DNA from 2 places in the Virgibacillus siamensis genome. Region 1 is predicted to be linked to the other one. Evidence: a T-box and tRNA genes for the amino acid it is inferred to sense, from the RefSeq annotation. Region 1 holds a T-box; the other holds one or more tRNA genes.
The links. The T-box of region 1 lies ahead of serS (serine--tRNA ligase). A T-box ahead of a tRNA ligase gene usually reads a tRNA of that ligase, here a tRNA-Ser.
Positions count from the first base shown of each region.

Region 2: it has a tRNA-Ser gene. The T-box ahead of serS (serine--tRNA ligase) is inferred to sense a tRNA for this amino acid. The anticodon was not compared.

Region 1 is NZ_FUIH01000007.1:3,211,296-3,215,741, forward strand. It holds gene B1K71_RS19175 (D-alanyl-D-alanine carboxypeptidase family protein) at 1-1,290, shown strand, start outside; gene pdxS (pyridoxal 5'-phosphate synthase lyase subunit PdxS) at 1,329-2,213, shown strand; gene pdxT (pyridoxal 5'-phosphate synthase glutaminase subunit PdxT) at 2,229-2,819, shown strand; T-box leader at 2,851-3,068, shown strand; gene serS (serine--tRNA ligase) at 3,134-4,408, shown strand.
Region 2 is NZ_FUIH01000007.1:2,135,934-2,140,379, forward strand. It holds gene B1K71_RS14475 (aminotransferase family protein) at 1-200, opposite strand, end outside; gene B1K71_RS14480 (aldo/keto reductase) at 470-1,294, opposite strand; tRNA gene B1K71_RS14485 (tRNA-Thr) at 1,447-1,522, shown strand; tRNA gene B1K71_RS14490 (tRNA-Ser) at 1,533-1,622, shown strand; gene B1K71_RS14495 (alpha/beta hydrolase) at 1,675-2,439, opposite strand; gene B1K71_RS14500 (2-keto-4-pentenoate hydratase) at 2,582-3,349, shown strand; gene B1K71_RS14505 (branched-chain amino acid aminotransferase) at 3,558-4,446, shown strand, end outside.

The DNA.
Region 1 (4,446 bases):
GTAATGATGACTACAGTAATTGCACAGCCGTTTTCTGCAAAAGCAGCGGGGTCGTTAAACATAGAAGCGGAATCAGCTATTTTGGTTGATGCTGAATCGGGAAAGATTGTATACTCTAAAAATCCTGATATTAAACTGCCTCCAGCAAGTATGACGAAAATGATGAGTGAATATCTTGTATTGGAAGCTATTAAATCCGGTAAAATCGACTGGGATACAACGACACAGGTCAGTAATTATGCATACAGCATTTCGGCTGACTCCACCTTCTCAGGTATTGGATTGACAAAAGGGAAACCGTATAAGGTAAAAGAATTGTATAAAGCAATGGCCATTTTTTCCGATAATGGTGCTACAATTGCACTGGCAGAACTTGTAGCAGGTTCTGAAGGCAATTTTGTCAAAATGATGAATAAAACAGCAAAAGAAATGGGTCTTCCAGATTATAAATTTGTAAATTCCACTGGACTTTCCAATAAGTGGCTTGGTGATAATGTTCCAGAAGGCACTGATCCTAATGCGAATAATTTATTATCTGCACGTTCAGCAGCACTTCTTGCATTTAATCTGATAAAAGACCATCCGGAAGCGTTGGACTATACAAGCATGATTGAAACAAAATTTGAAGGCTATAAAGTGGAGAACCTGAACTGGATGCTTCCACATAAGGCTACATATTTGAAACAGTTCCATTACAAAGGGGTGGACGGTTTAAAAACCGGCTATACCGATCTGGCAGGGTATTGTTTTACCGGTACTGTCGAGCGAAACGGACAGCGTTTTATCTCAGTAGTGATGAAAACGAAAAGTAAAGCTGAACGTTTTCAGGAAACGGAAAAACTGTATGAATATGCATTCAGCAATTTCGAATCCAAAAAGCTTTTTTCAAAGGGTTATCAGTTGAAGGATAAATCAACAATTCCTGTTTCAAAAGGGAAAAAGGACACTGTGGAAATTGCAACAAAAGAGGCATTCAAAGCACCTGTCAAAAAAGGTGAAAAAAAGAAATACGGCATCAAATACCATATTGATAAAGATAAATTGAATAAAGATGGGGAGCTTGCTGCCCCGATTAAAAAAGGCGAAAAAATCGGAACTGCTGAACTTGTTTATAAGGGTGATGCAGACTATGGTTATATCTTCCCTGGCGATGATAAACAAACTGTTGCATTAGTCGCACAGGATTCCGTAGAAAAAGATAATTGGTTCATGCTTACATTAGGATCTATTGGTAATTTCTTTTCCGATTTATTCGGTTCCATCGTGGATACCGTAAAAGGCTGGTTCTAATTTAATCACAGTAAAATATACCACAGGGAGGAAGCAAGATGACAAATACAGGAACAGACCGCGTAAAACGCGGCATGGCTGAAATGCAAAAAGGCGGCGTTATTATGGACGTTGTCAATGCCGAGCAGGCAAAAATTGCTGAACAAGCAGGAGCTGTAGCCGTAATGGCTTTGGAACGGGTTCCATCTGATATTCGTGCGGCCGGCGGGGTGGCACGCATGGCAAGTCCGGAAATTACAGAGGAAGTCTTAAATGCTGTATCCATACCTGTTATGGCTAAAGCACGCATTGGTCATATTGTTGAAGCCCGTGTGCTTGAAGCAATGGGTGTTGACTATATTGATGAAAGTGAAGTGCTGACACCAGCAGATGAAGAATTTCATCTCAAAAAGTCAGATTACACTGTACCGTTTGTTTGCGGATGCCGTAATCTTGGTGAGGCAGCACGCCGAATCGGTGAAGGTGCGTCCATGCTCCGTACAAAAGGGGAGCCTGGTACCGGAAATATCGTAGAGGCGGTTCGCCATATGCGCCAGGTGCAATCTGAAATCAGGAAGTTGACGTCCATGTCTGATGATGAGGTCATGACGTTTGCAAAAGAAATTGGTGCACCGTACAATCTTTTAATGGAAATTAAAACAGAGGGTCGTCTGCCTGTAGTCAATTTTGCGGCCGGTGGTGTTGCAACACCCGCTGATGCTGCTTTAATGATGCAGTTGGGAGCTGATGGTGTATTTGTCGGTTCCGGTATTTTTAAATCAAATAATCCGGAAAAGTTTGCGAAGGCAATTGTGGAAGCAACAACACATTATACGGATTACAAATTGATCGGTGAGCTTTCCAAAGGCTTGGGTACCGCAATGAAAGGTATTGAAATGAGTACATTGGAAGCACATGATCGTATGCAGGATCGCAGCGAGTAGAAAGAAGGAATTCCGATGACTACAATAGGAGTACTAGCATTACAAGGGGCAGTGCGTGAACATATTCGTTCGATTGAGGAAACTGGTGCCCAGGGAATAGAAGTGAAGCGAAAAGAGCAGTTCAATGAAATCGATGGTCTGATTCTTCCCGGCGGAGAGAGTACCACGATGCGCAGACTGATTGACAGTTACGACTTTTTCGATGCGATCCGGGACTTCGGAAAACAGGGAAAGCCTGTTTTTGGAACATGTGCCGGTTTGATTTTAATGGCAAATGAGATTGCAGGACAGGAAAATGCTCATTTAGGCTTAATGGATATGAAAGTTGCCCGTAATGCATTTGGAAGACAAGTCGCCAGTTTTGAAGCGGACATGTCAGTAAAGCGTATTGGGGAACATGTTAACGCAGTGTTTATCCGGGCACCTTATATCGTTGAAGCAGGATCTGATGTGGATATTCTTGCAACATATCAGAACCATATTGTAGCAGCACAACATGATAATTATTTGTGCACGGCGTTCCATCCGGAATTAACGGATGATAATCGTTTTATGGAATATTTTGTTCAAATGGTGGAACAATCTTTACAAATAGTTGCATCTTAACCCGCAATTGGGTATGATATACAGTAATATATGAACAGTATTGCGAGGAACCAGTACCTGGAATGCTTATCCAAGAGAGTCGGTGGCAGGTGTAAACCGATATGGGCATTGCGGTGAATCCATCCTCAAACTGGTTTGCTGAACCATGCAGTAGGCGAACCCGGTTAAAAACCGTTATGTGATTTAAGCCGGAAAAGTTTATCTTTTCAATTAGGGTGGCAACGCGGGAATAACACTCTCGTCCCTGTTTTATACAGGGACGGGATTTTTTTATTTTTATTAGCAAACAACCATCATAAAAGGAGGAATTAATCATGTTGGATATGAAGTATTTACGCAACAACTTCGAATTAGTTAAGGAAAAATTAGCCCATCGCGGGGAAGACCTGTCCGAATTGGATAAATTCGGAGAGCTTGATGAGCATCGCCGCAGATTGATTGCGGAGACAGAGAAATTGAAGGCGAAACGAAATGAAGCTTCTAAACAAATTTCGGTTTTGAAAAAGGAGAAAAAGGATGCTGAGCCTGCTATCAACGAAATGCGGGAAGTGGGTCAGCAAATTTCAGACTTGGATCGGGAATTGAAGGAAATTGAAGAGAAATTGAATCATATGATGCTTTCCATTCCGAATATCCCGCATGAATCCGTGCCGATTGGTGAGGATGAAGATGATAATATAGTCGCTCGCACATGGGGGGAGGTCCCGGCATTTGATTTTGAGGCAAAACCGCATTGGGATATTGCAGCTGATCTTGATATTATTGATTTTGAACGGGCTGCAAAGGTTACCGGAAGCCGGTTTGTCTTTTATAAAGGACTTGGCACCCGATTGGAACGTGCCTTAATCAGTTTCATGATGGATCTGCATGCTGACGAACATGGCTATACAGAGATGATGCCGCCGCAGATCGTCAATCGTGCCAGCTTAACTGGAACTGGCCAGCTGCCTAAATTTGCAGAAGATGTTTTCAAATTGGAGGAATGGGATTATTTCCTGATTCCGACAGCCGAGGTACCAGTGACGAATTTCCATCGTGATGAGATTCTTGCCAATGATGAACTTCCGAAGCAATATGCGGCATACAGTGCCAATTTCCGTTCTGAAGCAGGTTCTGCCGGACGGGACACACGTGGTCTAATACGCCAGCACCAATTCAATAAAGTAGAGCTGGTCCATTTTGTAAAACCGGAAGACTCTTACCAGACGTTAGAGGTATTGACCGGTCATGCTGAAAAAGTACTGCAGCTTTTAAAACTGCCATACCGTGTAATGAGTATGTGTACAGGTGATTTAGGATTCACAGCTGCCAAAAAATACGATATTGAAGTCTGGATACCGAATCAGGAAACATACCGTGAAATTTCTTCTTGCTCTAATTTTGAAGACTTTCAGGCAAGACGTGCCGGTATTCGCTTCCGACGCGAAGATAAAGGCAAGCCGGAATTCGTTCACACGCTGAATGGATCCGGTCTGGCTGTCGGCCGTACAGTGGCTGCCATTTTGGAAAATTATCAGCAGGAAGATGGCTCTGTTGTTGTACCGGAAATACTACAGCCGTACATGGGCGGCAAACAAGTAATTAAATAAAAAATGGATTATCGGGCCACGTGGTGTGGTCCGATGTC
Region 2 (4,446 bases), 1.1 Mb from region 1:
GCAAGTTCCTCCCTGCCGTGTCCAATATTGACATTCCATAATGAAGACATCGCATCAATGAATGCGTTTCCATTTTTATCGTACAAATAGACGCCCTCTCCTTTTTCCATGATCACTTTTGGTCCGTTTTCCTGCTGCTGTTGAATGGATGACGTCGGATGGATGAAGTGCCGTTTATCCAGTTCAATTAAATCTTTCATTCAGATTCCTCCTTGAAAATTTCTTAGTATTCTTGTTTGCTAATGAAAAAACCAGCAATATGAACAGACAAATTCCCAATTTGCCTTTCGTTCATATAACTGGTTTATATCCAAGCAACTGCCTTATTTCATCAACAAGGTCAATCAGATTTTGCAGTTATTTTTATTAAATTATTGTAAATTTACCAAAAATGTGATGATTGGTCAAAGGGTTTTTCGAAAAAATTCAGATGTGACGAAAATAATACCCTTAAATGAAGCGTATCGAATTAAAAGTCATCCGGATTGGAACCGCTTCGATCATTGATGTTTAATGCGCTGATCTGTGCCATTTCTTCATTGGACAGCGAAAAATCAAATATATCCGCATTCTCAATGATGCGCTGTTCATGAATCGATTTTGGAATAGTGATTACGTTTGTCTGTATATCCCATCGCAAAATAACCTGTGCGACCGATTTTTGATACTTTTGGGCAATTTTTGTGATGACCGGCTCATTCAAAAGTTGTCCCCGTTTTAATGGCGACCATGCTTCAAGCTGAATATTTTCTTTGCTGCAAAAGTCTCTTAATTCCACTTGGGTCAAGTGCGGATGATATTCCACCTGATTGATGACAGGTTTCTCATAACTGTTTTCCAGCAGATTTTTTAAGTGATGGACATGGAAATTACTGACACCAATCGCACGGACTCTGCTGTCCTGGTAAAGTTTTTCAAGTGCTTTCCACGTTTCATGGAATTTCCCGCTGACCGGCCAATGAATAAGATACAAGTCCAAATAATCTGTTCCCAATTTTTCAAGGCTGGCATCAAATGCTTTTAATGTATTGTTAAATCCCTGCTGATCGTTCCACACTTTAGATGTAATGAAAAGTTTTTCCCTCGGGATACCGGATTCCCGAATACCTTGTCCGACACCACGTTCGTTATCATAAAAAGATGCCGTATCAATAGACCGATACCCATGCTTAATTGCCGTTTTTACCGAATGGATAACCGTCTCACCATCTTCCACCTTATAAACACCAAGACCAAATCCCGGTATCTTTACCCCGTTATGCAATGTAACCATATCCTGCAAACTATTTATCATATAACATGCCTCCTCAGGTGCCTGGCACCATCGTTTCTACCACTATGGTATCTTACTATTTGGTCTTCTCCAAATAGTGCTGGATAATTTTGTTGGTGCTCACCCCTTGATGAATTTCCGAAAAAGGAGTATTATTCTCTATGGAACATTTTGCTGGTGTAGCACAGTTGGCAGTGCACGTCACTCGTAATGACGGGGTCGGAGGTTCGAATCCTCTCACCAGCACCATCCATAAATTGGAGAAGTACCCAAGTCCGGCTGAAGGGGACGCACTCGAAATGCGTTAGGGCGTGTAAGCGTCGCGTGGGTTCGAATCCCACCTTCTCCTTTTCACAGAAAGCCAGTATGCTGTCACATCGCAGCGTACTGGCTTTTTTACATTATTCCGAGCGCAACCGGTTCACAAATGCCACACATTTTTCTGCTATCAATTCTTTATCATTATCCAACGTTGCTACATGGTAACTGTTCTCCAATTCTATCAGTTCACGATCCTCCGATGAAATAGAGTCATAGATCTCCTGTGAATTTTTCGGTGGTACAACATGGTCTGTGATTGACGAAAAAACCAGAGCAGGAGCGGTTATTTTTTCCAAATTGCCGCGAACAATCATAGACAACGTGATTATTTCCTTCATTGACTTCACTGGTGTTTTAGCGTAAGCAAGCTCTTCAATGCCTTCTTTCTTAATATCCGAACCGATTCCATCCACGAATCTGGTTTCCGTATCTTTGAGCGACTCGTATGTTTCAATCAAGTCTGGCATATGAATCGCGGCATTGATCGGCATAATCCCCTTTATCCTTCCAGCATCAGCATGTTCAGCCACATACAGTGTTAGTGTGCCGCCCATGGAAAGACCCGTTACAAAAATCTCATCGCACGTTTTATTCAGCACTTCCAGGCCTTCCCCAACTGATTTAATCCATTCCCTGTATTCCGACTGCTCCATTTCTTCCGGTGCAGTTCCATGTCCTTTTAATCTTGGCCCGTACACCGTAAAACCTTCATCGGCCAGTCTTTCCCCCAAAAAGCGCATACTTTGTGTGGATCCGGTGAATCCATGAATGACGAGGACCCCTGTATGGTTTCCCTGATAATAAAAATCTTCCGCTTCCTTCATCACTTCAAATGAATCAGACATACTTTTCCTCCATTCAACTATATGTTAAAAATATTCTATCATATTGTGCCATCGCTATGCCTAATTAAGCGATTCTATTACATGCAGATGTTTTATATCTGATATAATGACAGTCAAACATTATAAATTGAGGTGTTCAACAATGGCCAATACAGCTAAACTTGCCGAAACATTATTCAGTGCTTTTCATCATTGCGAACCGATATCCAAAGATGATGTCCCAAAAGACCTTAGCAGCAGTGAAGCATATGAGATCCAGCATTTGCTGACGGAATTAAAAGCGACACAAAATCAGGACAATCTGGCAGGCTACAAAATAAGCCTGACAAGCAAAGAAACACAACAATTATTTGATTCCACCACACCACTGTATGGTGCATTAACAACGACCAGTATTTCAGAAGGTACAATTGAACTGGATAAAATGCTGTCACCGCTTATTGAAATTGAGCTAATGTTTATGGCAAACGAGGATTTAACCGTCTCCGATAACCGTGAGTCCATACTCCGAAAAACGAGCATTGCTCCTGGACTGGAAATTCCGGACTCCCGATTTACTGACTGGTTTCCGAAAACAAGCATGGGGCAGGTCATAGCGGACAGTGCGGTTGCCGGAAAAATAACAGTCGGTGAACTAGTGAACGGCATGACTTATGAACAGCTTGGCGGGATTAACGCTGAACTGACCCTGGATGGTGAAAAAATAGCGGAAGGGCCATCCACTGAAGTGCTCGGCAATCCTGTGCATGCTGTAGAATGGCTGATTCAGGAACTGGCAAAGAGCGGTCATGCCATTGAAAAAGGAATGATCATTTCTGCCGGCACCTTCATCCTGCCAAAAACATTGCAAAAAGGAGTCTATCACGTTCAGTTTGATAAACTTGGAGAATTAACCCTGAATGTCATCTGATAATATCAGCAATTCGCGGTCACAAAACCCATTGTGACCGCTTTTTTAACAACACTCTAATATTTTTCGACAAAATTCGGGTAGTGCCGCGCACCTGTAGAAGTACAATTTTTCATTAAATTTGAAACTTTTGGCGTTTATCCATTGCAAAATGTGGCAATATGAATTATCATAGATATTAAATTTTTACACCGAGGGGGCTAACAACATGGAAGATCGGTCCATTCAAGTCAATCTTTCTGCAACTAGAAAGGAAAAACCGAAATCAGAAGAATTACAGTTTGGAAGAACGTTTACGGACCATATGTTTGTCATGGATTATTCAGAACCTGAAGGATGGCATGATCCTCGAATTGTGCCGTACCAGAAGCTTGAGGTCGATCCATCAGCCATGGTATTTCACTACGGTCAGTCAGTTTTCGAAGGGCTGAAAGCATATCTATCGCCAACTGGCGAACCACAACTGTTTCGCCCGCAAAAAAATATGCAGCGGATTAATCATTCGAATGACCGCCTTTGTATTCCGCGGATTGACGAGGAATTTGCCTTAAGTGCAATTCAGCAGCTTGTTGAACTGGAAAAGGACTGGATTCCGAAAGCTGAAGGAACATCGCTTTATATCCGCCCATTTATTATTTCCACCGAACCATATATCGGTGTTGCACCATCACGTCATTATAAGTTTATGATTATACTTTCTCCAGTGGGCCAGTATTATAAAGAAGGAATCAATCCGGTTAAAATTGCTGTAGAAAACCAATATGTCCGTACGGTAAAGGGCGGAACAGGTGAAGCCAAAACCGGCGGAAACTATGCAGCCAGTCTAAAAGCACAGGAACTTGTTTCAGGCAGCGGATTTGCACAGGTTTTGTGGCTCGATGGCGTTGAAAAGAAGTATATCGAAGAAGTCGGCAGCATGAACGTATTTTTCAAGATTGATGGAGAAATTGTTACCCCTGCATTGAATGGAAGTATTTTAGAAGGTGTAACGCGAAACTCGGTAATCGCCCTTCTGAATCATTGGAATATCCCAGTAAATGAGCGGAGGGTCTCCATGGAAGAACTGCAGCAGGCCCATAAAGATGGGCTGCTGGAAG